Regions from separate parts of the Ruminococcoides intestinale genome, predicted to be linked through region 3. Evidence: predicted binding sites of a transcription regulator. Region 3 holds the regulator's gene; each other region holds the start of a gene.
What was found. The regulator LexA, encoded in region 3, represses DNA repair genes until DNA is damaged. The targets are predictions, from matches to a motif close to CNAACANNTGTTNG.

Region 1: uvrB (excinuclease ABC subunit UvrB) is a predicted target of LexA. The motif match lies at 8,297-8,310, and genes of this name have one in related genera.
Region 2: dinB (DNA polymerase IV) is a predicted target of LexA. The motif match lies at 1,806-1,819, and genes of this name have one in related genera.

The regions. Positions count from the first base shown of each region.
Region 1 is NZ_JBBMFQ010000001.1:416,894-426,939, reverse strand. Features, by position in the region: gene WMO31_RS02055 (RrF2 family transcriptional regulator) at 50-457, shown strand; gene WMO31_RS02050 (DUF4364 family protein) at 589-1,185, shown strand; gene WMO31_RS02045 (pro-sigmaK processing inhibitor BofA family protein) at 1,241-1,501, opposite strand; gene secG (preprotein translocase subunit SecG) at 1,585-1,836, opposite strand; gene WMO31_RS02035 (DNA gyrase subunit A) at 1,962-4,205, opposite strand; gene WMO31_RS02030 (DNA gyrase/topoisomerase IV subunit B) at 4,222-6,207, opposite strand; gene uvrB (excinuclease ABC subunit UvrB) at 6,223-8,181, opposite strand; gene WMO31_RS02020 (JAB domain-containing protein) at 8,343-9,050, opposite strand; gene pyrE (orotate phosphoribosyltransferase) at 9,137-9,814, opposite strand; gene WMO31_RS02010 (dockerin type I repeat-containing protein) at 10,017-10,046, opposite strand, start outside.
Region 2 is NZ_JBBMFQ010000001.1:405,332-415,377, reverse strand. Features, by position in the region: gene WMO31_RS02005 (lectin like domain-containing protein) at 1-1,579, opposite strand, end outside; gene dinB (DNA polymerase IV) at 1,832-3,106, shown strand; gene WMO31_RS01995 (hypothetical protein) at 3,170-3,403, shown strand; gene WMO31_RS01990 (SPL family radical SAM protein) at 3,416-4,288, shown strand; gene WMO31_RS01985 (lipocalin family protein) at 4,348-4,854, opposite strand; gene WMO31_RS01980 (hypothetical protein) at 4,870-5,520, opposite strand; gene WMO31_RS01975 (DUF624 domain-containing protein) at 5,517-6,467, opposite strand; gene WMO31_RS01970 (stage II sporulation protein M) at 6,482-7,150, opposite strand; gene proC (pyrroline-5-carboxylate reductase) at 7,222-8,022, opposite strand; gene WMO31_RS01960 (SH3 domain-containing protein) at 8,051-10,046, opposite strand, start outside.
Region 3 is NZ_JBBMFQ010000002.1:166,470-176,515, reverse strand. Features, by position in the region: gene dnaJ (molecular chaperone DnaJ) at 1-134, opposite strand, end outside; gene dnaK (molecular chaperone DnaK) at 257-2,113, opposite strand; gene WMO31_RS04550 (nucleotide exchange factor GrpE) at 2,185-2,742, opposite strand; gene hrcA (heat-inducible transcriptional repressor HrcA) at 2,772-3,875, opposite strand; gene WMO31_RS04540 (hypothetical protein) at 4,016-4,291, shown strand; gene fic (protein adenylyltransferase Fic) at 4,673-5,275, opposite strand; gene lexA (transcriptional repressor LexA) at 5,978-6,568, shown strand; gene WMO31_RS04525 (hypothetical protein) at 6,605-6,841, shown strand; gene WMO31_RS04520 (HindIII family type II restriction endonuclease) at 7,028-7,912, shown strand; gene WMO31_RS04515 (DNA-methyltransferase) at 7,922-8,827, shown strand; gene WMO31_RS04510 (Fe-S-containing hydro-lyase) at 8,950-9,501, opposite strand; gene WMO31_RS04505 (fumarate hydratase) at 9,514-10,046, opposite strand, start outside.

The DNA of each region.
Region 1 (10,046 bases), on a different contig from region 3:
CAAAACAGGCTTACAAAATATGCAAGCCTTGCCAAAAGGGGATAATTTTATGCTGATTTCAAGTAAAGGTCGTTACACGCTGTATGTGCTTGTCGATCTGGCAAAAAACGGGCAGAACAGATATATTCCGCTCAAAGAAATTGCAGAAAGACAGAATATTTCCAAAAAATATATGGAAGGCATACTCAAAACCCTTGTTGACCGCAATCTGCTTGAGGGCGTAAAAGGAAAGGGCGGCGGATATAAGCTGACCAAAGAACCAAAAGATTATTCACTCGGTGAAATTCTCAGGCTTACGGAAGGCGACCTTGCATCTGTCCCATGTACTTCAAAAACTCACGAACATTGCAATCATATGGAATCGTGTCCCTCACATCCTATCTGGCAACAGCTTGACAATTTAATCAATAATTACCTTGACAGTGTAACTCTTGCAAATTTACTTAATAATGAATAAAATAAATACGCACAACCTCTTTGCTTTTGTGAAGATAATGTGCTATAATAACAATAGACAGATATAATTTAAGTTATTTTTGCACAAATTAAGCTGTCACTACGAATCTATCAGCAAAAGCAGGTGATTTTATGGCTTTCGATACATTTGACGAGGGTATTAATCCCGGTGGAATGAGAAGCAAAAACGAAATTAAAACCTTGATATGTTATTTGTATAATTCCGTAAAAGAAAATATAGACAAAGGAATTGTCATACAGGCAATTCTAAAGCAGGGACTTGCCAATTATTTTGAAACAAGTTCCGCCTTTGACGACCTTGTTACAAACGGTAACCTTGTGCCTGCCGATGATGAACACAAAACATATGCGCTCACGGAAAACGGTGTTGAAATTGCAAAACAGCTTGACAGCATTCTTGCGTACTCTATCAAAGAAAAGGCATACGCTTGTGCGGTTAAGCTCCTTGCCGTAAAGAAAAATGAGATTGAAAACAAGGTTGATATTGTAAAAAGTTCAAACGGATTTACTGTTAAATGTTCGGTGTCCGGCGGTGATATGGATTTGATGAAGCTTGATGTTTATGCTCCCGAAATGGAACAGGCTCTTATTCTCAAAAAAAATTTTCTTGACAACCCGAAAAAAGCGTACAAAATTATGCTTGCACTCCTGACCAAAGACAAAGAAACCGTTGGTGAGGCTCTTGAGGAACTTTACGGCATTGTATAAAATTTCATACAAACAATTAAGGGGCTGTCGATGTGACCGCCCCTTCTGTGATTATTCAGAAAAAAAGATTAAGACCGAGCATAAGCGTTACTCCGGGTATTCCTCCTATTATTGATACCAAAAGTGATAAAAGGCTTATGGGCAAAGTTACGCCCGTAAAAGCTCCCGTCAAATTGACCGCAAACAATGTTGCCGCTCCCAAAGTCATTGAAAGCAGAGAGCGTTTGAACGGATGCTTGTTTTTGCCGAGAAAGTGCAAGATTGCGAAAGTTATAAATGTTACAAAAATAATCAGACATATTCCCCACCAAGGCATTTTTAACAACTCCATATAAAAAGTAAAACCGCCAGAGGATTGCCCTGACGGTTAATTTTATGCTGATTATTAAGTTAATATGCTTACAGTATACCGAACTTTGAAAGCACATTAAGTGCAATTACAAAAATTACGAATATTGCAGCAAAAACTTTTGTCCAGCGTGAGAGGAACGCATCAATCGAACGAGCCTTATTCTTTGAGAAATAAGAATCGGCAACACCTGTTACAGCACCGATACCCTGCTGATTACCCTCCTGAAGGATAATTACAACGATAATGGCAACAGATACGATTGCGAGCAATACGCCTAAAACAATGCCCCAAATGCTCATTTTTATCTTCCTTTCATTTAATAAATACGAATAAAACAAATTCTGCTTTAATAACTGTTTTATAATACCACATAAACACAGCTTTTTCAAGAGATATTACAAGATTTTTATTAATTTTTTCAAAATCAAATCAGCGAAAGCTGTTCGTCTTTTGAATCATCGTTCACGGGCAACGCACCTCTTGCAGGAAGTGAACCTGTTCTGTAACGCTTTGGATTTGTAAAAGTACCGTCTTTATAGCGTTCTATGCTAAAAAGTCTGTGACCTTTTTGGGGCTTGAGAACGGCAACACCCTGTGTTGAACGGGTTGTTTTGAGAGCGAGTGCACCCGTGTGAACAAGGAGCATATTTCCCGATGACGCCTTGAAGAGTACCTCTTCGTCCTCAGGTATATAGAGAAGTCCGACAAGCGGAGATTTGTCGGAATATGCGCCCGTGAGCTTTTTACGGTTAGTCTTTGTTGCGTAGGATTCAAGCGGAACTTTTGCAGCCTTGCCGTTTTCAAAAGCAAAGAGCAGCATACCCTTGTAATCTTTTGTAACAACCATTTTCACAGCATTTTCGCCTTCATCAAAGCCAAGCTTTGCGGCAACATAGTCACCGAGTACGCTTGCCTTTGTCTGTGCAAAATCATCAGCCTTTGCCTTATACACCTGACACTTGTCTGTAAAGAACAAAAGGTCGCAGTTGTTTGTGAACTCAAGCTCCTGAATGATTTCGTCACCGTCTTTGAGCTTTTGTTCACCGCTCATTCTGAGCGACTGCGGAGTAATCTTCTTGAAATATCCCTCTTTTGTAAAGAAAAGATTAACAGGATAATCGGGAATCTCGACTGTCTCTTCCTCATATCTTGCAACATCGTCATAGATTATGATACTCTTTCTCGGCTGACCGTATTTCTCGGCAATTGATTTGAGTTCTTTGACAATGATTGTCTTGATTCTTGCCTTGCTCTTTAAAATTTCGTCAAGCTCGGCAATCTCTTTTTCAAGGTCTTCAAGGTCTTTTGTACGCTTTAAAATGTATTCACGGTTAAGGTGACGAAGTTTTATTTCGGCAACATATTCAGCCTGTATTTCGTCAATTCCGAATCCAATCATAAGGTTTGGCACAACATCGGATTCTTCATCGGTTTCACGAACAATCTTTACTGCCTTGTCAATATCGAGAAGAATTTTTTCAAGACCTCTTAAAAGATGAAGCTTGTCAGCTTTTTTGTTGCGGTCAAAATATGTTCTTCTTCTGACACACTCAATTCTGAAAGCAATCCATTCTTCAAGCAACGCCTTTACACCGAGAACTCTCGGAACACCTGCAATAAGCACATTGAAGTTGCAGGCATAGGAATCTTCGAGTGTTGTAAAGCGGTAAAGCTTTGTCATAAGCTTGTCGGCATCAATGCCACGCTTGAGGTCAATTGTAATTTTAAGTCCGTCAATACCTGTTTCGTCACGAATATCGGAAATTTCCTTGACTTTACCCTGCTTTACAAGGTCGATTACCTTTTCAATGATAACCTCACAAGTTGTTGTGGCAGGAATTGAAAGTATATCTATACAGTTTGCAGACTTGTCATAGACATACTTTGCACGGAGTTTGATACTTCCTCTGCCGGTTTCATAGACTTGATTGATGACATTTTCGTCATAGATAATCTGACAACCGCCTGTAAAATCAGGAGCCGGCAGAGTTGACTTTATATCATGGTCGGGATCACGGATTAGTGCCGCTGTTGTTTCGCAGATTTCACGCAGATTGAATGAACAGATATTTGACGCCATACCAACGGCAATACCTGTGTTTGCGTTTACAAGTACAGACGGAAATGCAACCGGCAAAAGTGACGGTTCTTTCATTGTATTATCGTAGTTATCTACAAAATCTACGGTATCTTTGTCTATATCACGAAACAGCTCGTTGCAGATTGCGTCAAGCTTTGCCTCAGTATAACGGGATGCCGCCCACGCCATGTCACGGCTGTAGAATTTACCGAAATTACCCTTTGAATCTACATACGGATGCAAAAGTGCCTCATAGCCCCTTGAAAGACGAACCATTGTGTCGTAAATTGCAGAGTCGCCGTGAGGATTGAGCTTCATTGTTGCACCGACAATGTTTGCCGATTTTGTTCTTCCGCCGTTCAGAAGTCCCATTTTGTACATCATATACAGGAGCTTTCTGTGCGATGGCTTGAACCCGTCGATTTCGGGAATTGCACGGGAGAGAATTACGCTCATTGCATACGGCATATAGTTCTCTCTGATAGTGGAAACGATTGGCTGTTCCACTACTTCACCCGCACCGTTGATTACACCGTGAGTTTTTGACGGTGAAGTTCTGCGGGGAGTCTTTGAAGATTTTTTCGCCATTTATTTCCACCTCCAATCAGCTTACATCAAGCTGGTCAATATATTCGTTGCCGTGTTCTACTATATAATCTTTTCTTCCCTGAAGATTGTCACCGAGAAGAACATCAAAAATTTCCGCTGTCTGTTCTGCATCGGCAGGAAGAACCTTGATAAGTCTGCGTGACTCGGGGTTCATTGTGGTAAGGTTCATCATATCGGGTTCGTTCTCACCAAGACCTTTTGAACGCTGAATTGTGAATTTCTCCTTGCCGAGCTGTTCAATGAACTTATCCTTTTCAACTTCATCGTATGCAAAATAAACATCGTTTTTGGATGTAATTTCATAAAGAGGCGATTCGGCAATAAACACCTTGCCTTCTTCAATGAGTGTAGGTGTAAGTCTGTAAAGCATGGTAAGTAAAAGAGTTCTGATCTGGAAGCCGTCAACATCGGCATCGGTGCAGAGAATAATTTTGCTCCAACGAAGTGCGTTCATATCAAAGCTTGAAAGATTCTTGTTTGCTTTTGACTTAACCTCAACACCGCAACCGAGAACCTTGAGCAAATCGGTAATGATTTCGCTCTTAAAAATCTTATCGTAGTCGGCTTTAAGGCAGTTAAGTATTTTACCTCTGATTGGCATAATCGCCTGAAAATCGGGGTTTCTTGCCTGTTTACAGGCACCGAGAGCAGAATCACCCTCTACTATGAACAGTTCACGCTGTTCCGTGTCTTTACTTCTGCAATCGACAAATTTTGCAACACGGTTTGTTATGTCGAGATTGCCCGAAAGCTTTTTCTTTATGTTAAGTCGTGTTTTCTCAGCATTTTCACGGCTGCGCTTATTGATAAGCACCTGTTCGCAGATTTTTTCTGCCTCAAGCGGATTTTCAATAAAATAGACTTCAAGACTTTGACGGAGAAATGCAGTCATAGCGTCCTGAATACCCTTGTTTGTAACCGCCTTTTTGGTCTGGTTTTCATATGATGAAACACTTGAAAAAGACGAAATAACGCACACAAGGCTGTCCTCAACATCGTCATACTTGATTTTGCTTTCGGTTTTGTTATATTTATTATTTTGTTTTAAGTAGCTATCAATCTGGTAAACAAAGGCATTCCGCACCGCCTTATCGGGAGCGCCGCCGTGTTCAAGCCAGCTTGAGTTGTGGTAGTATTCGGTGAGATGCACTTTATTTGAAAATGCAACCGAGATATCCATTTTGCACTTATATTCGGGCTTATCGTCACGGTCACGGGTTTTAACCTCGGTTTCCCAATGCTGAATTGAGCTGAGTCCGTTTTCACCGACTACCTCGGCAACATGGTCAACAATACCGTTTACATAGTTATAGCTTGTCGTATCAAAGCTTTTGCCGTTTTGATTGCGGAAAACAAATTCAATTCCTGCGTTGACAATAGCCTGTCTTTTCATTATGTCAAGAAAATATTCGGGCTGAATGTCGATATCCGTAAAGACTTCGAGGTCGGGTTTCCAATGAATTTTTGTACCCGTATCCTTTTTGCTGTACGGCTCTTTTTTAAGCTTGCCGACAATCTCGCCTTTTTCAAAACGGAGAGTGTATCGGTAGCCGTCACGGCGGATATCAACATCCATATACTCGGAGCTGTACTGGGTTGAACAAAGACCGAGGCCGTTCATACCAAGGGAAAATTCGTAGCTTTCACCCTCGCTGTTATTATACTTGCCGCCGGCATAGAGTTCGCAGAAAACCAGTTCCCAGTTGTAGCGCTTTTCGTTTTCGTTGTAGTCAACGGGAATTCCTCTGCCGTGATCTTCAACCTCAATTGAGCCGTCGGAATAGCGTGTAACTGTGATTTTTTTACCGTAACCCTCTCTCGCCTCATCTATTGAGTTCGAAAGAATCTCAAACACGGAGTGCTGACAGCCGTCAATACCGTCCGAGCCGAAAATTACGGCAGGACGCTTACGGACACGGTCGGCACCCTTTAGCGTTGTGATACTGGTATTATCATAATCGGTGGTTTTCTTTCTTGGCATTTTACTCTTCCTTTATCATTTTTCACCACGCAGTTTTTTGATTTTGTCACGCAGATATGCGGCGTGTTCAAATTCAAGCAACTTTGCGGCAGCTTTCATTTCCTTTGTCAGTTTTTCTATCAACTGTTGTTTCTGTGCCTTTGAAAGCTTTTTTGTATTTTTAAATTCACTGTCATCGTGAGTAGAAATTTCAAGTATATCGCTGACCTTTTTGACAATAGTCTTTGGAACGATGCCGTGCTCAACATTATATTTATTCTGAATTTCACGGCGGCGCTGTGTTTCGGTTATTGCAACCTTCATTGACGGTGTTACGCTGTCGGCATACATAATAACCGTACCCTCGCTGTTTCGTGCGGCTCTGCCGGCAATCTGAATAAGCGAACGGGTTGAACGGAGAAATCCCTCTTTGTCGGCATCAAGTACGGCAACAAGAGAAACCTCGGGAATATCAAGTCCTTCACGCAGAAGGTTGATTCCGACAAGAACATCAAATTCTCCGAGTCTTAAATCACGGACAATCTCCATTCTTTCAACGGTGTCAATGTCATGGTGCATATAACGAACCCTGATACCCAGCTTTTCAAGATATGCGGTAAGGTCTTCCGCCATTTTCTTGGTAAGGGTTGTGACAAGTGTTCTTTGATTTTTGGCTGTACGGATATTGATTTCGGACACAAGGTCATCGAGCTGACCTTCGGTTGGTCTTACCGAAATTTCAGGATCAAGAAGTCCTGTAGGTCTGATAATCTGCTCTGCAACAACAGCCGATTTTTCAAGCTCAAAATCGCCCGGTGTTGCGCTTACATAAACAGCCTGATTTATTTTTGAATAGAATTCGTCAAAGTTGAGCGGACGGTTATCAAGTGCAGACGGAAGTCTGAAACCGTAGTCAATAAGGCTCTTTTTTCTTGCATAGTCACCCGCAAACATTCCCCGTACCTGTGGAAGCGTTACATGGGACTCATCGACAAAGAGCAGAAAATCATCGGGGAAATAGCTTAAAAGCGTGTACGGCGATGAGCCCGGCGCTCTGCCCGACATTATTCTTGAATAGTTCTCGATACCCGTACAAAATCCGATTTCCTGCAACATTTCCATATCGTACCTTGTACGCTGTTCAAGTCGTTGTGCCTCAAGGAGCTTTCCGTTTTCACGAAAATATGCAAGTCTTTCCTCAAGCTCCCTGTCAATTTCCGCAAGAGCCTTTTTCATCTTATCTCCCGACACAATGTAGTGTGACGCAGGATAGATTGCGGCATGTTTCAGAACAGCTTTGAGTTCGCCCGTAAGCGGATTGATTTCGGAAATTCTGTCGATTTCATCTCCGAAAAATTCGACACGGATTATAGAATCGTTTGATGCGGCAGGGAAAATTTCAACCACATCACCACGAACCCTGAATTTATTACGGGTAAAGCTTACATCATTGCGTTCATACTGCAGTTCAACAAGCTTTTTTACAAGCTCGTCACGGGACTTTTCCATTCCGGGACGAAGTGAGATTACCATATTACGGTAGTCAATAGGATCGCCCAGGCTGTATATGCAAGAAACCGAGGCAACAATAATTACATCTCGTCTTTCGGAAAGTGCAAGCGTTGCGCTGTGGCGGAGTTTATCAATCTCGTCATTGATTGAACTGTCTTTTTCAATATAAGTATCCGTCTGTGCAACATATGCCTCAGGCTGATAGTAATCGTAGTATGACACAAAATATTCAACCGCATTTTCCGGAAAGAACTCTTTGAACTCACTGCAAAGCTGAGCCGCAAGAGTTTTGTTGTGTGCAAGCACAAGTGTCGGTCTTTGAACCCTCTGAATAACATTTGCCATTGTAAAAGTTTTACCCGAACCCGTTACACCGAGGAGCGTCTGTTCACGGTTGCCTGCATTTATACTGTTTACAAGCTTTTCGATTGTCTGCGGCTGGTCGCCTGTCGGCTGATATTTTGAATGAAGTTTAAATTCCATAATACACATCACATTCCAAATACGGATTTTTTATTATGTTTCCTGTTACAAGGCTCTTTATTACAAAAGTCCTGTAACAGAAAACATATCCGAACAAAATTTCGATTTTAATTATAGAACAGATGTTTTAAATTGTCAAATGTTTCTTTTAAAGAACATTATTACTTTTCATAATAGAAGATGTTCCCCGCAAGCCTGCTTTCACGGAGAGAAACATAATCATCATCGGTTATTATGAAATGGTCGATAAGCTCAACTCCGACAGTTGCAAGCGTACTCTTCAAAACTATTGTTGTGTCAAGGTCACTTCCCGAAGGCAGAGCTGTTCCGCTGGGATGATTATGTGCTATAAACGCAGTTTTGGCATTGTGACGAAGTGACAAATCAACAATTTTTCTGACGGGCATATCGGATGAATTGAGTGAACCTTTTGAAATTATATCAAAATAAATCATCTTGCCCTTTGCATCACCGAGCATGAGAGCGACACATTCGTTTGTTCGACCGATAAATTTTGCTTTAAATATTTTACCGAGATTTTCATAGTCGATGATATTATCATGTGACATCTTTGATTCGGTATAAAGCCTTGCCATTTCGGGCAACATTTTGAGCAATGCGGCGGCATTTTCAGACAGACCGAATTCCTTCATAAGCTCGTCAATCGGAGCGTCACACACTCCGCCGACAGTGATATAACGGTCAAGCAGACGATGTGCAAGAGGATTTGTGTCCTTTCTCGGAATAGCATAGTAAAGGAACATTTCAAGAGCCTCGTGCGTTTCAAACACATCAAAGCCGTTTTCTATGAACTTTTTACGCATTCTTTCACGATGACCGCTGTGTTCGTTATCGGTTGTCCGTGCCATATTATCCCCACCGCAAAATAAGTTTTTTCAAACTTTGGGGGCGGATAAAACCGCCCCGACTGATTAATATTAATAATTAAAAGCTGTTATTCCTTTACGCCGTACTGCTCATAGTAAGCGTCAATAGCGGCTTTGAGCTTGTCGTCAATAATAACCTTGCCCTTGTATTCCTTGTTGTAAAGGTGTTCAACAACCTCTGCCATTGTTACGATTGCAGTTGTTTTAAGGCCGTACTTTTCTTCAATCTCGGAAAGTGCGCTCTTTGTACCCTTGCCACGCTCCATACGGTCAACGGAAACAACAAGACCGATTGGGTTTACATCGCCCTGAGCCTTGATAATCGGGAGAGTTTCTTCAATTGAAGTGCCTGCTGTTGTAACATCTTCGATGATAACAACCCTGTCACCGTCATTGATAGGACTGCCGAGAAGAATGCCCTTGTCGCCGTGATCCTTAACTTCTTTTCTGTTTGAGCAATAACGGATATCCTGACCGTATTTTTCGCTGATTGCGATAGTTGCGGCAACAGAAAGCGGAATGCCCTTGTATGCAGGTCCGAAAAGAACATCAAAATCAAGACCGAACTTGCTGTTGACAGCCTCTGCATAATACTGACCGAGACGGCGGAGCTGAGCGCCTGTTCTGTAGAAACCTGTGTTTACGAAGAAAGGAGTTTTTCTTCCGCTCTTTGTAACAAAATCACCAAATTTGAGAACCTGACAATCAACCATAAATTCAATGAATTCCTTTTTGTAAGCTTCCATCAATAAAACCTCCGATACAAAATAGCTTTCGGACAAACATCTGTAATATCCGACAGTTTTACATAATTCAACATTTTAAATTCTACCACAATATCTCGTTTTTGTAAATGACAGTTACACAGCTGTAATCAATCGTAATGTTATGTTAAAACAGAAAAAGACTTCGCAACAGAGTACGAAGTCTTTTTTGATATAACTTTAATTACCACTGAGAACAAATCTCCCAGTTATC
Region 2 (10,046 bases), on a different contig from region 3:
CAACATCTTCATCTGTATTAGTTACGGCATTAGGAAAAATAGACACAGAATAATCTTTGCTATCTGTATCTTTCAACACAGGTCTAATACAAAAATTTCCGTAAACATCATTTGCTGCTGCATCCTGCCACTTCAAATTACTTCCGCTATCAAAGCAATAGTAGCTTTCTCCACTTGAAATACCTCTTGCGGCATTATAACTACCCTCATAAGGAATATAAATTTTAGAATTACTACCATTAGGTATTATTTCAACAATTACAGCACATTTATCTCCAGAAGAAAATTCAAAAGGTTTACTTAATGTTACAGTAAAATAACCCTCACCGCTGTAAGTGCCTGATGATAATACTTGGTAATCGTTCACATTAGTCGGAACAGAATTATCTTGTAGCGGAATTATTCTTATGTTGTATGTGCAATCAATAGCTTTTAAATATAGCATCACTTTGTTTATGCAATCATAAGTATCAGTAAAAGATGACACATCATATACATTTGCCAAAAACACTCTATCTTTGAAAATATATTCTGGTTTAACCATGTTTGTTATTGGTAAATAATCATAAGAGAGCATATATTCGCTTTCGTCTGCAGGTTGGACTCCTGTTGTCACTGCAAACGGATTGTTTTTTGCGTTCAATGTAGCATCCTCATAGGAAATCCACATATATCCACTTCTTATGTCTTGATATCCCCAACTATTCTTCACCAACCATGCACCGTTACTTTTAGGTTTATAACCATTTCTAAAATTATCTTTTGAAAAATCATCATCCCACCCAACAATACTTATAGCATGATTCAAATAAGCATCAGACAAATTATTAAGAGTTTGTTCATTTCCATTTACATTTTTCACCATATTGGGCTTATAAAATATACCCGCACCAACAGCACCATAATTCTGAATAGCATACTTAATATTATCCATATCTTTGGAAATATATCTAAACCCCGTGAGATTAAATAATGATTTTGAATCTGTAAATGCATCTCCGTCATCCTTTATTTCAATCCAGTTATGGTGTTTATTATAAAAGGTTTGCATAATAGATAAAGGATATTCTGCCTCGCTGATATTTGAGCACCACTTATGGACATCGTTATAGAAAATCGGAGTATTCCAATTTGTTATGTACTGTGCAGCTACTGCAGTTGTAGAACTTCTATTAGGGCCAGTTTCATAATAACCCGGTTCAATTTGACTTTTATTTACTTTTTTAATACAGTCAGATAAAGCAACTGCACCATGCAATTCAGAAACATCAAATTTTCTACCGTACCGTGTTGCAATAAATTGTTCTTCTGTGGAAGCAGCGGCATACATCCAACAAATGCCGACATTGCTTTGATTTCTTATATCTGTTAAATGATTACTTTCTCTCGGGTCATATTTCGTAGTCAACGAATACCCGTCATGTTCAAATGGTACTTCCAAACGTTCCGTATCATCTGCAACATAGCCACCATTATCGTTTTCATCATCTACAGACTCTGATGCCAATACACTTTGAGTGGAAAAAATCGACAACAACAATAATGAAACCAACGAAATTATTCTAATTTTTTTCTTCATACTCTTCTCCTTTATAATATTTATATTTGTGTCCCTGATTAACTATTTTTAAATACAACCATTCTACCTTAGTACCAGTTTATCACCTATATAAGTATATGTCAATGTTTTTTTAAAAGAAAAATCGTATTTTAGAAATATTTTTAATATCATTGGTATCATTACTTTTAATATACACGACAAAATTACGCTTGACTTTATAGAACACTTGTTCTATAATTAAATAAAAACAAATGTTCGAGGCGATGCGTTGTGAATATTAATTGTGCCATTGACAAAAGCAAATATAGAAAAGACAGGGTTATTCTTCACAGCGACTGTAACGGATTTTATGCGAGCGTTGAGTGTTTGCATCATCCCGAAATCAGGAACAAACCTGTTGCCGTGAGCGGTGATGCGGAAAATCGGCACGGAATTATTCTTGCTAAAAATGAGATTGCAAAGAAGTATAATATAAAAACAGGCGAGGCAATCTGGCAGGCAAAGCAGAAATGTCCCGACCTCATAACCGTTCCTCCCCACTTTGATTTGTACAAGCGATTTTCAAAAATGGCGAGGAGAATTTACAGTGAATACACCGACAAAATCGAGCCGTTCGGACTTGACGAGGCATGGCTTGATGTTACCGACAATAAGAATATGAGCGGCAAAGAGATTGCACTCGAAATTAATCGCCGTATAAAGCAGGAGCTCGGAATAACCGTAAGCATCGGAGTCAGCTTTAATAAAATTTTTGCCAAATTCGGAAGTGACTATAAAAAGCCTGACGCTATAACCGAAATCACACGGGAAAATTACAGAGATATTGTGTGGAACTGTCCTGCAAAAGACCTTTTGTATGTTGGCAGAGCAACGGGCAGAAAGCTTGAATCTATCGGCATTTATACGATTGGAGATATCGCAACCGCAGATGTTACACTGTTGCGGTCATATCTTGGAAAATGGGGCGACCTAATTTACGGCTTTGCAAACGGATACGACTCTTCCCCTGTTGCCCATATGAACGAAAACAGCGAGGTAAAGTCAATCGGTAACTCAACCACAACGCCGAAAGATATGGTAACCTTTAACGATGTAAAACAGGTTATATTCGTTTTGTGTGACAGCGTTTGCAGAAGAATGCGTGAACAGGGATTTATGGCAAAAACTGTTTGCATTACGATTCGTGACAACGAGCTGATGTCATTCAACCGACAGCACACAACAGAAATCCACACAAATCTTACAAAGGATATAACAAATGCGGCTATTGAGCTTTTCAAAAAAAGCTATAAAATGGAAAAACCGCTGAGAAGTATCGGGGTAAGCGTTACGGATTTTATTCACGATGATCAGCCGCACCAGATGAGCCTTTTGCGTGATGAAAAGCGACTTATTCAGAACGAACAGCTTGACAAAACACTTGACAGATTAAAAAAGCGATTCGGCAATTATGCTGTTCGCCCTGCCGTTTTGCTTGATGACAAGGAGCTTTCGGATTTTAACCCAAAGGAGGATCATACAATTCATCCTGTCGGATATTTATGATAACGATGCATCTTAGGCGAAAAATTAAAGATGTTTCTCTGATTTTAATGGAGGTAACAAGCTATGAAAAAGTATGTTAAAGTTACTGCCACATTTGATTGTGACGGAGATCTTATCCCCGAATATATTGTGTGGGATGACGGAAGGAGATACCGCATTGACAAAATTTCCGATGTGCGGTATGCGGCATCTCTCAAAGCAGGCGGTGCGGGAATACGCTACACCTGCCATATTCTCGGCAAAGAACGATACCTGTTTTTGGAGGAAAACAGGTGGTTTGTCGATGCCAAACAATAAGCGGAGGATTATATGCATAAGGTCAAAGCAAAGGGAATTTTATCTGCCGCAAACGGCATGAACATTTACAGAGGATGTCAACACGGATGCATTTATTGTGACGCACGCAGTAAATGCTATCAGATGAATCACCGATTTGAAGATATTGAGGTGAAAGAAAATGCCCCGGAATTGCTTGAAAACGCTTTAAAAAGGAAACGCAGAAAATGTATGATTGGTACGGGTGCGATGAGCGATCCGTACATTCCTCTTGAAAAAGAACTGAAACTGACACGAAGATGTCTTGAAATAATCAACCGCTACGGATTCGGTGTAACCGTACATACAAAGTCGGCATCTGTTATGAGGGATATTGACCTGTTTACGAAAATAAACGATAAAAGCAAGGCTGTATTACAGATGACGCTTACAACGGCAGACGAAAGCCTTTGCAGAATAATTGAACCGAATGTTTCCGTTACTAAAGAAAGATTTGAAACGCTCAAGGCATTTCACGAAAACGGTATTCCGAGTGTTGTGTGGTTTTCTCCGTTTTTACCGTTTATAAATGATACAAAAGAAAATATCGACGGACTTTTAAAGTATTGCATTGACGCAAAGGTTAGTGGAATAATATGCTTTGGCATAGGTCTTACTCTGCGTGACGGTGACAGAGAATATTTTTACAGCCGGCTTGACAAACACTTTCCGAATATGAAGGAACGATACATTTATACATACGGAAATTCATATCAGCTTACAAGCAGTAACAATAATGTTCTGATGAACAGGATTTCAGAAGTTTGCAGAAATCACGGAATTATGTTCGGAGTCGAAAATGTGTTTTCGTATTTGCATAAGTTTGAAAGCAAAACCGAACAGCTAAGTCTGTTTGACGGAATATAGAAAAATGAAAAAGATATACGGCAGAAAATTTTACCGTATATCTTTTGTTTTTTAAGTATTCACTGTTTTACAAATGTTATTTCATAGTCGTTATATTTAAGCACAACAGCCGAAATTTTACCGTTCTTTTGTGTGAGTATGGCGGAAGTATTTGTTCCGTCATCAAATGACAAATTGACCTTGTCCGAAGCTGACACGGTATATTTTCCGCTGTGAGTTCCGTCATCCGGACTTCCCGGCGAAAGCCATAAAGTAAAAGTGCCATCATCGGAAAATGACATAGAACCCTGATAAGCGCTGTAATTTGTGTTGTAAACCTCACTCATTTCAACCTCATCACCACTCGCATTCTTAGCACCTTCGGGAACCCATGCAGATGAGGTAAGCTCGGCGGTTACTGACGGTGAAAGCACATTAACGGCAACGATTGCCGCAATGATAAATACGCAGGCGGCAATAACCGATGAAACAATTGCTGTTGTTTTCTTTTTCTTATTCTTCTTTTTTACAGCCCTGTTAGCCTCAAATTTTGCATAGTCAGGCTTTTTAACAGATTTCTTACTCATTTAATCACCGATATTTTACTTAAAGGATACAATAATTCCGCCGTAGTTTACGGTAATTTCAGCAGGAACATCACCGTTCCATTTGGTTACGGCAGCAATAACATTTTTATCGTTGGAATATGTTATTACAACGGAGTCGCCCTCAACTATGTACGCACCTGAATTTGCCGAGGCACTTGTGATTCCGTCAATGAATGTTCCGTCCTCATTAAAAGTAAATCCGCCGCCTGAATAAGCAGAGCCGAAAAGATCTCTCAAAGAATATTCTTCAGAAGAATTTTCATCTTTTGCATAGTACGGAATAAGAGTTGCACTGAATTTTGGCTTTTGCTTCTCTCCGCTGATTGTCGGAACAACAATTTCACTGTCATTTGAAGATGTTTCGGCTGTGTATCCCTGTTCTGTCGGCTCTTGTGAAGCTTCACCCGATTTGGTTGCAGGCTGTGTGGTTTCGGATACAGAGTCGGAAACATTCTGTGTTAAGTTTGTATTACCGATGGTTGTTGAAGCAGCCACAGTCGGTACTGTTGTTGCCGAATTATTATTTTTACCCGAAAGATTCATAAACAGGATAACCGCACCTGCAATTACTGCAACAAGTACAACAACACAAATAATTATTATCAATGATTTTTTTGAACTTTTAACTGCGTGTTTACCGCTCATTTTGCGTTCTTCCTTTCTTCAGCCTCTTTTTTAAGCTTTAAAAGATAACTTCTTTTCATCATTTTTCCGTTATAGAAAATAAATTCATCACCGTCAGCCGATTCATCAATTTCAAGATCCGAATAATCTTCTACGACAGGCTCTTCATCATCACGGAACTGACCTTTGCGTCTGTTCTCCATTTTCTTATCAATTGTTTTGCTCTTTGAATCCTTGTCAACAATCATTGAATACATATTCTTATAAACTGCAGAATTGATTATAAAAGATAAAATTGACGGAACAATGAACAATGCAAGAACAATTGTGAAAATGATGAGCAGTACCGGAGTAAAACTGCACATAAGCACCGTTGCGCAAACAAGGAATAAAATAAAAATTCCGAAAACTGCAAACAGATTGTGTTTAAGCTCACCGATTGTCATAAGTGCGCTGTTTTTGTAAATATCCTTCATCTTGATATCAAAAGTAACCGTCATAGGCGGAACATAGAAGAACATAAACAGAAAGAAAATTGCAATTAAAATACAAATAACAAGCGGAACATAAAACATTCCGTTCTTTGAACCGAGTCCGAGATAAAGAACAATTGAGTAGTAGCTGATAAAAACAGCGGCATACATCACAACGCCGTGTATGAGAAATCTGAGCAGATTTTCCTTTATTCCGCCGATGAAATTTGAGAAAACATCAACATTTTCCTCTCCCCTTACCATATGGGAAGTAACCTGAGTTACGCCGGCATAAAACGGAAAAAGCGGAATTATCGTAAGAAAATATATAAACATTGAATTAATACCCGTAAGTGTATTAATCAAAAAGAAAATTCCGAATATTACGGCAAACGGCAATGCAAAAAGCACATTCGTTAGCAAAAGTCGTGGTAAATTGTGAAACAATGACGAGAAAAATCCTGTCAATGCTACAGCGTTCTTTTCCGATGCCATAGCGCCCTCCAAAATTAAAAATTGAACGCTCCCGAAAACAAGCACCACAAAGCCGTATCCAGCAAAGTTGAACAAAAGGTCATTATGAGTGCCGAAACAGATTGGGAACAAAAATCAATCACCTCATTTTTCAAAGAATTTGTTTGATGAGAATGACCGATTAAGCTGAAAAACATCTGTTTTGAAATTTCAAAAGCATATGCCGACAGCTTTACGAGTGCCAAACAGAACAAAAATGTTCCCGGCAACACAACAAGCAGATAAAAACCTGCTCCTTTAAGTGAATATGTAATAATAAGATATGCCGCAGTAAGTCCTGTTCCAAAGCCTTTAAATGCTGAAACAAACTGCAAAAACGGTATTCCCCACGGTGCAAGTCCCAAGAGGAATACAACTGTGAGAAATATAAAATCAGATGCAAAGCAGGCGCAAAATGTGCTGACGGCATTCTGACCGAGCCTTGCATCAAGATTTGTAGTAAACAGAAAATCAAGGGAATCAAGCATTTGCTTATCGGCTTTGGATGCATAAATTGAACCGAAAACAAGTCCGGTAAGAAAAGCCGAAACAAAGATAAGCACCACGGAATATCGCCTTATAAAAAATCTGACATCAGACGGTGAAATTCCCTTTGATCTGCGAAAAAGATAACGCTTTTTAAAAGAAAATACAATGCTTTTCATAAAATACATTCCTCTCATTGGTTGTCCGTTAAAATATATGAGGAATGTATTCATTTTATGTTAAGGCAAAATTATTTGCCAAGCTCCTCTGCCCTCTTTGTACAAGCGTCCATGCCGTCAAGAACAGCCTCATAGAAGCCATGTTCTTTAAGCTTATCCATAGCGGCAATTGTTGTGCCTCCCTTTGAGCAAACCCTGTCTATGAGTGTTTCAACAGGCTCACCGCTGTCACGGAGCATTGCTGCCGAACCCTCAAGAGTTGCACAGACAAGGTTCATGGCCTTGTCATAGTCGATTCCGCAATTCTTTGCGTAATCAGCCATAGCCTTTGCAAAAAGATAAATATAAGCAGGGCTGCTGCCGTTTACCGCAATTATTTCATTCATATGGCTTTCGTCAATATATTCGCAAACACCGCTGCCTGCAAACATATTGTAAACGATAGTTTTGTCATCATCGCTGATATTCTCAGACGGACAAAGGGCTGTTGCACCCTTTTTGAGCAAGAGAGGCGTATTAGGCATAACCCTTACAACAGGGCAGTCACACTCAAGACCTTTTCTTACATATGCAATAGATATGCCTGCGGCAATTGATACTACGGTTTTGGCTGTTGTAATGCTGTTTTTGAGGGACTCAAGAACTTCGGGATAATTCTGTGGCTTGACTGCAAGAACAACAATTGAGCTGTTCTTTGCAATTTCATCGGCAGATGTCATTACATTTGCACCCATATTTTTCATAGCGGCACACTTTTCTTCGCTTACATCAAAAACATTGATAAAATCAGCCTTGCCGTCGTTTTGTGCCATAAGACCTTTTATAATGGCTGTTGCCATATTGCCTGCGCCTATGAAACCTATCTTTTTCATTTTAAGACCTTCTTTGCAAAAATTAATATCAGATACCGAAACTCGGGTTTGAGTAACATGAGAAATGGAATTTGTGATAATTGTGCTGACCGTCACGGTCATAATCGCCGTAGAGGAATGTTTCCGCCTCGTCAACTCTTCTGTACAAAAGTCCCCAATAGCAAGAACCTGCCGCATGGTGGTACTGCAAAAGTGCATCAATGAGGTTCTGCTTATTGACATTATTCAAATCTCTTGAACCGCCCGAAGCAGAAACATAGTCCTTGTGGATATATCCTGTTGTGCCGTTTGAAAGCTTAACTTTATACCAGTTTGTGTTATAACGCTTGCCGTCAACAAATTTAAGTTTTGTTCCGTAGTTCATACGGGTAACAACGGAGTAGTTAGTTCCTGCACCTCTTCTGAGGTTTACATCTGAACCTGTAACCGTACCCGAAGCGCCTGCTTTGATAGTACCGCTTGAACCTGTGTTCAAGAGAACAGACTGAAGTTCGGAATCATTGTAGAACACACCGCTGCCTACATTGTATGCAAAGCACACAAGTGCGTCAAACTGTTGCTGATTGAACTTTATACCGTTATTTACAAGGTAGGCATTTGTTGTAGTGGTATATCCGCCCTTGTTCACGGTCTGGCAAAGATAAGCATATGCCTGATTTGAAGTTATGTTGTTGTAGAACTGTTCGCCTGAAATTACAACCTTGCCGTAACCGAGTGTAGGATCGGTTGTAATGCTGTCTGCTGTGACTTTTGAGAGAAATCCCTCATAGTTTGCAATAAGCTTGATTACCTCGTCACTCGCTCTGCGCTCGGCACAAGCTGTGGTGGTTTTATTGGTTGTTGAGGTTACAAACACCTCGCCCTCACCGCCGCCTGCCGTGGTGTAATACTTTGATTCGGTTTTAAATTTAGAATATGCCTTAACAGACCATTTGCCTGATTTTGAAAGCTTTTGTGTACCTGTCCAGATATAGGAGTTACCGTCTTTAACCTTGCTTGTTGCGGTTACCTTATAAGAGGTTGAGCCGTTTGTAACTACAAAATACACGCCTACCCTGCCTGTGTCGGTAATAGCCTTAAAGCTTACATTTGAATTAAGCGGAGCGGAGTTTGGTGACGCATAGCAGAAACGCACGCTTTCCCTCGGCATAACATGAATGAGACAGGTTGCCGCACCGTATGATGTTGAGGCTGTGATTGTTACATAGCCCTTGCCTACCGTGTCAACTACACCGTTCTTAACTGTTGCGATCTTTGTATTTGAACTTGACCATGTGACACCGCTTGTTCTTGATTTCAAAAGCATTGACTTCTGCCACGGAAGATTTACATTGCTGTTGGATATATTTACAGATGAGCCGGATTTTACGGTAATTTTGCAGGTTGCAGAATGCGAACCGCTTTTCGCAGTAATTGTTGCAGAGCCTGCTTTCTTGGCTGTTACAATACCACGAGAGTCAACGGTTGCAACGCCTGTATTTGAGCTTGACCATGAAACACTTCCGGACGCTGTTGCAGTAATTGCAAATCTGTTGCCTGTGAAAATTGATTTGCTTGATACGGAAAGTTTAACAGATGAACCTGTTGACGGTTTTGTGGTTGTAGGCCGAGTCGTTGTAGGCTGTGTCTGACCGTTCATCTTAACATAGTCTTTCTTTACATAGCCTGTTTTTGAATTTGATGTAAGCTTAATATTATACCAATCATTGTTATAAAGCTTTGTGCTTACAAAAGTAACCTTTGTATTCAATCGCATACACTCAACGACAGAATATCTTGTACCGGCACCGCTTCTGAGATTTACATAATCGTCTGTTATATAACCGCTTACGGTTGACGCTGACGCAGTCGGCTGAGTTACAGGTTTGGTTGCCTTTGTTGTAGGTTGTGTTGCCTTTGTTGCAGGTTGGGTTGAACTGTTAATTTTTACATAGTCTTTTTTTATGTAACCTGTTTTAGCAGTTGAAGTAACCTTAACCTTATACCAGGCGGAGTTGTAGAGTGAAGTGCTTACAAAAGTAAGC
Region 3 (10,046 bases):
TCGCATTCTTTATCGCCGGGATGCAAATCCGGGTGATATTTTTTGGCACAGGCTCTGTATGCCTTTTTTATTTCATCGTCGCTTGCGCCCTTTTGAACGCCAAGCACCTCGTAGTAGTCTCTTTTGTCTGCCATATTACTCTCACCTTTGTCAAAATACCGAAATCACGCAATATTGCAAGCCGGTTATCGTCTTATACAGCCAAAAGGAGCCGCCATATAACAGCTCCTTTGACTATATGTTATTCTAACATAAATTACTTGTTATCGTCAACATCGGTGAAATCAGCGTCATATACATTAGGATCTCCGCCGTTGTTGCCTGTAGGATTACCGCCGTTTGGCTGAGCACCGTTCATATCGGGAGCACCGCCCTGCGGAGCAGCCTGCTGATAAAGCTTAGCGGCAGCATCGTTAAGAGTCTTCTGGAGGTCTTCCTTAGCTGTGCCGATGAGTGCGGCATCGTCCTTTGAGACAGCCTCTTTAAGAGCTGCAACCTTTGTGTTGATTGCGTTCTTGTCATCCTCAGGAATCTTGTCACCGCTTTCGCTGACGAGCTTTTCTGCCTGATAAACAATGTTTTCAGCCTCGTTCTTAGCGTCAACTGCCTCACGGCGCTTTTTGTCCTCTGCGGCAAACTGTTCAGCTTCCTTAACAGCCTTGTCGATATCTTCCTTGCTCATTGAAGTTGAGTTACTGATTGTAATCTTCTGCTCTTTGCCTGTACCGAGGTCTTTTGCAGATACATTAACGATACCGTTGGCATCAATATCAAATGTTACTTCAATCTGCGGAATACCACGCATTGCAGGAGCAATGCCTGTGAGAGCGAAAAGACCGAGCTGCTTGTTGTCACGGGCAAATTCACGCTCACCCTGAAGAACATTGATTTCAACCTGTGTCTGATTATCAGCGGCAGTTGAGAAAATCTGGCTCTTCTTTGTTGGGATTGTTGTGTTTCTGTCGATAATCTTTGTCATAACACCGCCCATTGTTTCAACACCGAGTGAAAGCGGAGTTACATCGAGGAGGAGAAGTCCTTCAACTTCACCGCCGAGTACGCCTGCCTGAATAGCTGCGCCGATAGCAACACATTCATCAGGGTTGATGCCCTTGAACGGCTCTTTGCCGATGAGCTTCTTAACAGCGTCCTGAACAGCAGGGATTCTGGAAGAACCGCCAACCATAAGAACCTTGTCAATCTGACCGATCTGAAGACCTGAATCCTGAAGAGCCGATCTTACAGGACCCATTGTAGCTTCTACGAGGTCTGATGTGAGTTCGTCAAACTTTGCTCTTGTAAGAGTAAGGTCAAGGTGCTTAGGACCTGTCTGGTCTGCTGTGATAAACGGGAGGTTGATGTTAGAAGTTGTAACACCTGAAAGTTCAATCTTTGACTTCTCGGCAGCCTCTTTTAATCTCTGCATTGCAACCTTATCCTGTGAAAGGTCAATGCCTGTTTCTGTCTTGAATGATGCAACCATCCAGTCGATGATTCTCTTATCGAAGTCATCACCGCCGAGACGGTTGTTACCTGCTGTTGCAAGAACTTCCTGAACACCGTCGCCCATTTCGATGATAGATACATCGAATGTACCACCGCCGAGGTCATATACCATAACCTTCTGGTCTTTTTCTTTATCTACACCGTATGAAAGAGCGGCTGCTGTAGGCTCGTTGATGATTCTCTTAACATCAAGACCTGCAATCTTACCGGCATCCTTTGTAGCCTGACGCTGTGCGTCTGTGAAGTATGCAGGAACTGTGATAACTGCCTGTGTAACTGTTTCACCGAGGTAAGCCTCTGCATCTGACTTAAGCTTCTGAAGAATCATTGCTGAAATCTCCTGCGGAGTGTAGCTCTTGCCGTCAATTGTTACCTTGTGAGCAGTACCCATTTCTCTCTTGATTGATGCAACTGTTCTGTCAGGGTTTGTGATAGCCTGACGCTTGGCAACCTGACCGACCATTCTTTCACCGTCTTTTGAAAAAGCAACAACAGACGGAGTTGTTCTTGCGCCTTCTGCGTTAGCGATAACTACAGGCTCGCCGCCTTCGATAACTGCTACGCATGAGTTTGTTGTACCTAAATCTATACCTATTGTCTTAGCCATGATAAATTCCTCCAATTGAATTTTTAATTGTTTTTGTTTGTGTGTTTTCTGCTGAATATTTATATATGAAATCAGTCACAGTTGGCAACCTGTACCATTGCGTGACGGATAATTTTGTCACCGATTTTGTAACCCGTCTGATAAACGGCTGCGATTGTGTCGGCACCGAGGTTTTCGTCCTCAATCTTTGAAACCGCATTGTGCAAGTTCGGATCGAATGCATCGCCTGCTTTGCCGTAGGACTCAATCTTTAGCTTTTCAAAGCTCTCTGCAAGCTGATTTGAAATAAGCTCAATACCCTTGATGATATCGGGATCGGCGTCTTTCAGATTAGCAAGAGCAAGCGTTACGCTGTCTGCAACGGGAAGAAGCTCGATACAAGCCTTTGAAGTTGCATCGTCATAGATTGAAAGCTTTTCGTTTGCCGTTCTTTTACGGTAATTGTCGTACTCGGCGGCAAGTCGCATATACTTATCCTTCTGTGCCGAAAGCTCATCTTCAAGAGCCTTGATTTTATCCGCATTTTCATTCTTTGCAGGCTCTTCGGTATTTTCAGTCTCGGTTTCTTCTGCGACTGTTTCTTCGGAAACCTTTTTCTCTTCGGTTTTCTCGGATTTTTTCTTAGTCATCTTTATCCTCCTTCAAGGATTTTTATTTATCATATTTCTATCAGCTCATCAATAAGAGTGCTAACGCTTTCGGACACACATTCAAGAATTGAAATTGCTCTTGCGTAGTCCGTTCTCACGGGTGCTATCACCGCAAGCACACCTGACGGATTGCCGTCAAGTCGGTATCGTGTGGAGATTACCGCACTCCCTGCAAGCTCTGTTCTGCTGTTTTCGCCGCCTATGCTGACGGAGGTGTCAAGCGGAAGATTTTCAAGCATTTCCGCAAGGTCGTGTCTGTTGTTCAAAAACTCCATAACATTTCGTGCGTTAAGAAAATTGACATCGGACATAAACAACGGCTTTGTCACACCGCTGAGATAAACGCTGACTTCCTTTGCCGTTTCACAAGCCTCCATAATTGCCACAAGCACTCCCGGGGTAAACATCGAAAGTTCACCGAGCCTTGCCGCCGCTGTCTGTATGAACGGTCGGTTGACCGATGAAAGCTTCATTCCCGAAAAGATTTCGTTAAATGCCTTGTCAAACACGGTCAAAAGTTCGGGATTCAAAAGGAAATCGCAACGAAACAGCTTTGTTTTTATGATTCCGTTTGAGGCAATCACAACAGCCATTGCCGTGTGCGAACCCGTCTGAACAAATCTTATTCTGTGGATTCTGCTTTCCTCACCCGAAGGTGTTGTTGTTACCGCCGTGCAGCCTGTCAGCCTTGAAATAACACCGCTTGCCTCTTTGAGAATACTCTCGGGGGAATCTGCGCTTTTGTAAAGCTCGGATTCAACATATTCCCGTCCGCCTTGGGTTACGGGGGTAATTTTCATCAAATTGTCGATGTAGTATCTGTAGCCCTGCAGCGTTGGAATTCGTCCTGCCGAGGTGTGCGGCTGAACCAAGTAGCCTTTATTTGTAAGGTCTGCAAGGTCATTTCGCACCGTTGCCGATGAAACCTCAAGTCCCGTTTCGTTAATCAACGCTTTTGAACCAATCGGCTCGCCTGTGTTGATATAGCTTTCGATTACTGCCGATAATATTTTCTTTTTTCTTTCAGCCAGCTCCATACCGTTCACCTCATTTCGTGTCGGTTTTTGCTGTTTTAGCACTCTCAATAGGTGAGTGCTAATTGCTATACTCATAATATAATACCAAAGTCAGTAAAAGTCAAGCGTTTTTGAAAAAATTTTTCGTTTTCAGAAAATCTTCACATAACACGGTTTGACATTGTGCCGAGGATACTCTATAATCTACTTATCAGTAATGTTTAAGGGTGAATTTTATGGGCGAATTTCTTCAGAATATGTATGTATGGCTTTGGGCGGCTCTTGCAATATTAATGATTATCGTAGGAATCAAATATCGCCACGAACATCAGGGCTTGCTTGCAGTTTTAATGGCTGTGTTTTTTATCTTCATGACCGTATGGTACGGACTGCGAACCTTTGCAGGCTACCCAATGTTTGAGGGTACGCTTAATATCATCTTCCGTTGCATCCTCGGCGGTTTCCTCGTTGCGCTTGGTTTGATATATTGGTTTATAAGAAAAAGAAAATAACTATATATGTATAAAAAACAAATCGGACAGCAGATTTTATTTCTGCTGTCCATTATTTTTATGTTCATATTTTTTCGTTCGTGTAGATAGTTTGCAATGTTTAAAAACCAATTATGCCCGAGCGTGGCATTGTAACTGTTTGCACAATTCTGTAGGGGCGTTCATTGGACGCCCGCCACTAACGGCACAATATTTATGTTAAATCAAATTATATAAATAAAACAAAGTTACCGTTATTCTGTAGTGGCGAACCTCGTTCGCCGCTACAATCAAACATTTACTCCCATATAAACTAAAAAAGTCGGGCAACAATGTTTTGCATTTTGCAAACTTGCTACCCGACCATAATTTTCCATTTTAAATTTTCAACTTTCAATTTTACTAAAGTTCGTCCGCTTTAAACGCTGTGTAGCCCTCATAATAATAGCTGTGGTCAATGCCTTTCATGTACATCTCACGGCTGTCAATTTCATCGGTCAATGCGTTTTTCAGAACATATTTTATCTCGATATCCCGTATGGGACTGCGCTCCATTGCAAGCAGATAATCTTCCTTGTCAACCTTGCTCCAGTCGATAACCTTGCCGATTTCCGTTTTCAACATATGGCCAAGCCAGATTCGTGCACTGCGACCGTTGCCCTCTCTGAATGGGTGCGCAATGTTCATTTCGACATACTTTTCTATAATCTCATCAAAATTGCTCTGCGGCATTTCATCAATATTTTTCAAAGCTGATTCAATGTACATCAAAGGTGCAAATCTGAAATTGCCCTTTGCAATGTTTACGGTTCTCAACTTTCCCGCAAAATCGTAGATTTCATCAAAAAGGTACTTGTGGATTGTCTGTAATGTTGAAAACTTTCCGCTTTCAAGGTTGTCAAGAATGTGATTTTCAAAAAGCATTGCCGCCTTTTTCTTACTGATTCGCTCCTCTTCACGAGCAAGCTCCGCAGAAGAAGTCAATCCGAGTTTGTTCTCAAGCATACAAGCACCTCACTTTACTATATATATTGTATCATAGTGCAGATGATAATTCAATTTTTTAGTTTATGTTTATTTTAGTTCGTGTAGATAGTTTGCAATATTAAAAACTATTATGCCCGAGCGTGACTTTGTAATTGTCAGGTTCGTGTTTATTTTAGTTCGTGCAGATAGTTTGCAATATTTAAAAAACTATTATGCCCGAGCGTGGCATTGCAATTGTTCGGTTCGTGTTTATTTTAGTTCGTGCAGATAGTTTGCAATATTAAAAACTATTATGCCCGAGCGTGGCTTTGTAATTGTTCACCGCTGCAGTGTTGCAATTAATTTGTCCTTAAACGACGAAAGCACCGGGCTTGCGGCGACCCGGTGCTTTCTTATGTTCTTTAAAAAATGAGGGGTACAATTACGAGTCTTTGTTCAGACTCGCATTGAGGAGGGTAGAACAATTATACTCTGACGGATGCGGTTCCGTCTTTTTGAGTACGCTTATATTAAACAATGCAAATATGAAAACTGTGTGAACCCTTTTTGAAATCGGAATGAAAAGCATCTGTTTTTTCTGTTAATCAATCAAAACTCAAATAATTTCTTTATTTATTCGACGAAATAAAAAATTTTTTTAAAAATATAAAACAAATGTTTGATTTTTCCGAAAATATATGGTACAATCATACTGTAATTACAAACAAGGGGCGTTGCGATATGAAACCTTTAAGCAAAAGCCAACAGAAAATTTTCGATTATCTAAAAGAATGTGCAGGCGAGGGCAGAGTTCCGTCAGTTCGTGAAATCTGCGAAGAAACGGGACTGAGTTCAACATCAACCGTTCACCACCACCTCAAGGCACTTGAAGAAAAAGGTCTTATTTCACGAGAACACGGCGTGAACCGTTGTATTCAGATTAACGGCATGGAGAAAAACACCGATGTTCCCGTTTTGGGCAGAGTTGCGGCAGGTTATCCGATTCTTGCCGTTGAGAATATTGAATGTTATGTGCCTGTTCCCGACAGCTTAAAAAGGGGCAGAGAGCTTTTTGCTCTGCGTGTTCAGGGCGAAAGTATGATTAACGCAGGCATTTTCCCTGACGATATTTTAATTGTTCACCGCACACCTGTTGCGGAGAACGGCGAAATCGTTGTTGCGCTTGTCGGTGACGAGGCGACCGTAAAGCGTTTTTACAAGGAAAACGGTCACTTCAGACTTCAGCCTGAAAACGACAATTTTGAACCGATTATAGTTGACGAAGTCGCTTTGCTCGGCAAGGTGATCTCGCTTGTAAGATATTTTGAGTAAAAGGATTAGCATACAGCTTTGAGAGGAAGTGATAAAATGCGTGACTATGTGATTTACGATATGTACACAGATGACAGAATGTTTCGTTACGAGGTCTATAAGCACCCGAACGGAATGTATGAAGTGTGTGTTCAGTCGAGAGAGGCGGAGGATTTTGCCGTGAACGAGCAGTACCTCTACTGCGACATTCCCGAAGAAGTCACACATTTTACCGACACCCTCGAAAGAGCTATAGAAATCGGCGATTGCAAGCTGTATAGACTGAGTGCCTAAATCAATATAAAGTCAATCAGGAAACATTTTCAGCTGTGTTTTTCCATTTTTGTTATATTTTTTATGAATGCAATTAGTCTCAAAAAAGATTGATATTATTGAATTTATAGAATATAATAATGGCAAAGGATTAACTTACTTTCAATAATTTTTTTAACAATGTTATAAACACAAGGTGGTTTCAATATGTTTGAACAACTTATAAATAAAATAAAAACACTTTCTGACGGTGAATTTAAACAGGCAACCATTGAAATACAAGAATTTATAAATCAAATACCTGATGATGAATTTAAAGCAATAGTTAAGCAAATAGGAATCATACCAGAAAATATCCCGCATGACTCCACTGAGGAAAAATTGTATTCTAAAACATCGGACATAGTTTTAGCCCGATGTTTTAGAATGCTTGGTTTAGCATCAAAAGCGTTAGACGAACGAGCTGATAGTGCAGATATCTTAGCCGAAAGTATTTCAGGATATAACTATAGTTTAGTCGCTGATGCTAAATGTTTTCGCTTAAGTAGAACTGCAAAAAATCAAAAAGATTTTAAGATAAGCAATCTAAGTAACTGGAGAGGTTCTGAAAATGAATATGCCGTTTTAGTAGCACCTTACTTTCAGTATCCTCAATCAACAAGCCAAATCTATTCAAATGCACTTGATAATAATGTTTGTTTACTATCATGGGAACACATATCAATTATGCTTGAACGGAATGTAAAAGAAACAACCTCTTTCAAATTAGAATCTTTATGGGATGCTTCTTCTATGATTGCTAGAGACAAATCCCTATGTTTTGCAAATGCTAAAAAATGCTTTTTGCCAAAAATGGATATGTATGTCGCAAAGAAATCAGGGATTTCAAAATCCGGCTATGACAAGATACTGTCTAAATATAAAGAATTCATTATAGATAGAGGAAAAGATGAAATAAAATATTGGAATAATTGTATTGCTGAAATCAAAAAATATACAAAAGAACAAGCCATTGATGAATTAATTAAATCAAAAAAATTGCAAGAAAAAATAAATGTAATTACATTATATTTAGATAAATTGAGCAGGTGAGAAAAATATATGGGTAGAATTGAATTAGGAGATTCCATAGAACTAATAAAAAGTATAGAAACCGAATCAGTGCATTTAATTTTGTCTGATATTCCATATGGAATAAATTACGAAGAATGGGATGTTATCCATCACAATACAAACCGCTCACTTTTAGGAAAAAGCCCAGCACAAAAAAAATCAGGAAGTATATTTAAAACTCGAGGAAAACCTTTAAATGGATGGTCACAGTCAGATAGAAATATCCCAGTAGAATATTATCAGTGGTGTTCATCATGGTCATCTGATTGGTTTAGAGTTTTAAAACCTGGTGCTAGTTGTTTTATTTTTGCGGGAAGAAGAATGGCTCATAGATGTATATGTGCGATGGAAGATTCTGGGTTTATTTTTAAAGACATGCTTTCTTGGGAAAAAGATTCTGCGGCATATAGGGCTCAACGGGTAAGCTGTGTTTTTGACAGACGAGGAGATATTACTAATAGTGCAGCTTGGGAAGGGTGGAAAATAGGTAACCTCCGACCTTTATTTGAGCCCATTCTGTGGTTTATGAAGCCTTATCCACAAGGAAGCACTCTAACCGATAATATTTTAAAATATGAGGTAGGAGCTTTTAACGAAAAGAAATTAAAACAATTGACCTCATTAAACGAAGGTTTGGAAATATGTTCTAATATATTGAAAGTTAAAACCCAAAAATCTGATCGAGGTTTACATCCAACACAAAAGGCCGTTGAGTTAATGGAAATATTAATATCATTAGTCACCAAGGAAGGTCAGACGGTTTTAGATCCATTTTGTGGTTGTGGAACAACATTAGTTGCCGCGAAAAAACTCAATAGAGAATATATTGGTTTTGAAAAAAACGAAGAATATTATAATAATATTTTGTTAAGAATGAGAGATGATGAAGAATAGCGAAAACACTAATTTAACCACTTTTTTACATTTAATTCAACAAATTACATACGAAAAGGTCGGAAAGCACTTAAACTTTCCGACCTTTGGTTATTACTGCTATTCCTATTTTTAATCTGAATTTACGATTTTCTATACTTTGGCGGTTCGATTTCATAGACATTGTTGCCGTTGCTGTCGATTGCAACTATGCACGGAAAATCTTCAACCTCATATCTGCGAACAGCCTCTGTGCCTAAATCTTCATAGCAAAGAATCTCCTCGCTCTTGATACTCTTGGCGATAAGCGCCGCCGCACCGCCGATTGCGACAAGATAAACGCCCTTGTTGCGAACAATCGCATCGACAACTTCTTTATTTCTTGCGCCTTTGCCTATCATTCCTTTGAGTCCGAGGTCAAGCAATGACGGAGCGTACTTATCCATACGATAGCTTGATGTCGGACCTGCAGGACCTACTGCATAACCGGGCTTTGCAGGAGCAGGACCTACATAATAGATAAGCTCGCCTTTGATGTCAACGGGAAGTTTTTCGCCCTTCTGAATCAATTCATAAAGTCTTTTGTGTGCAGCATCTCTGCCTGTGATGATTGAACCCGTGAGCAGAACGCTGTCGCCTGCTTTAAGATTTTTGATATCTTCGTCCGTAATCGGAAGTGTAATTTTCTTTTCCACAGCTTTTCCTCCTCAGATCGTTGCACTTGCGTGTCTTGCGGCATGGCAACAGATGTTGACCGCAACAGGCATTCCTGCAATGTGTGTGGGTGAAGTTTCGATATTCACGCCGATTGCAGTTGTATTGCCGCCAAGTCCTGCAGGACCGAATCCCATTTTATTGATTTCGGTAAGGAGCTCGTCCTCAAGCTGTGCATAGCGTTCATCTTCATTTTTGGAATCAATCGGACGGAAGGTTGCTTTTTTTGCAAGCTGGGCGGCTCTTTCAAAAGTACCGCCGATTCCGACACCGACAACCATAGGAGGGCAGGGATTTGGACCTGCCTGAAAAACAGTATCAAGAATAAACTGCTTAACGCCCTCAATGCCCTTTGACGGGGTGAGCATTTTTATCTGCGACATATTTTCACTGCCGAAGCCCTTGCCGCCGGCGGTAATTTTAATCTGATTTCCGCTGACAATTTTTGTGTGGATAATTGCAGGAGTGTTATCCTTTGTATTGATTCTGTCGAAAACAGGATCATTTACTACACTCTTGCGAAGGT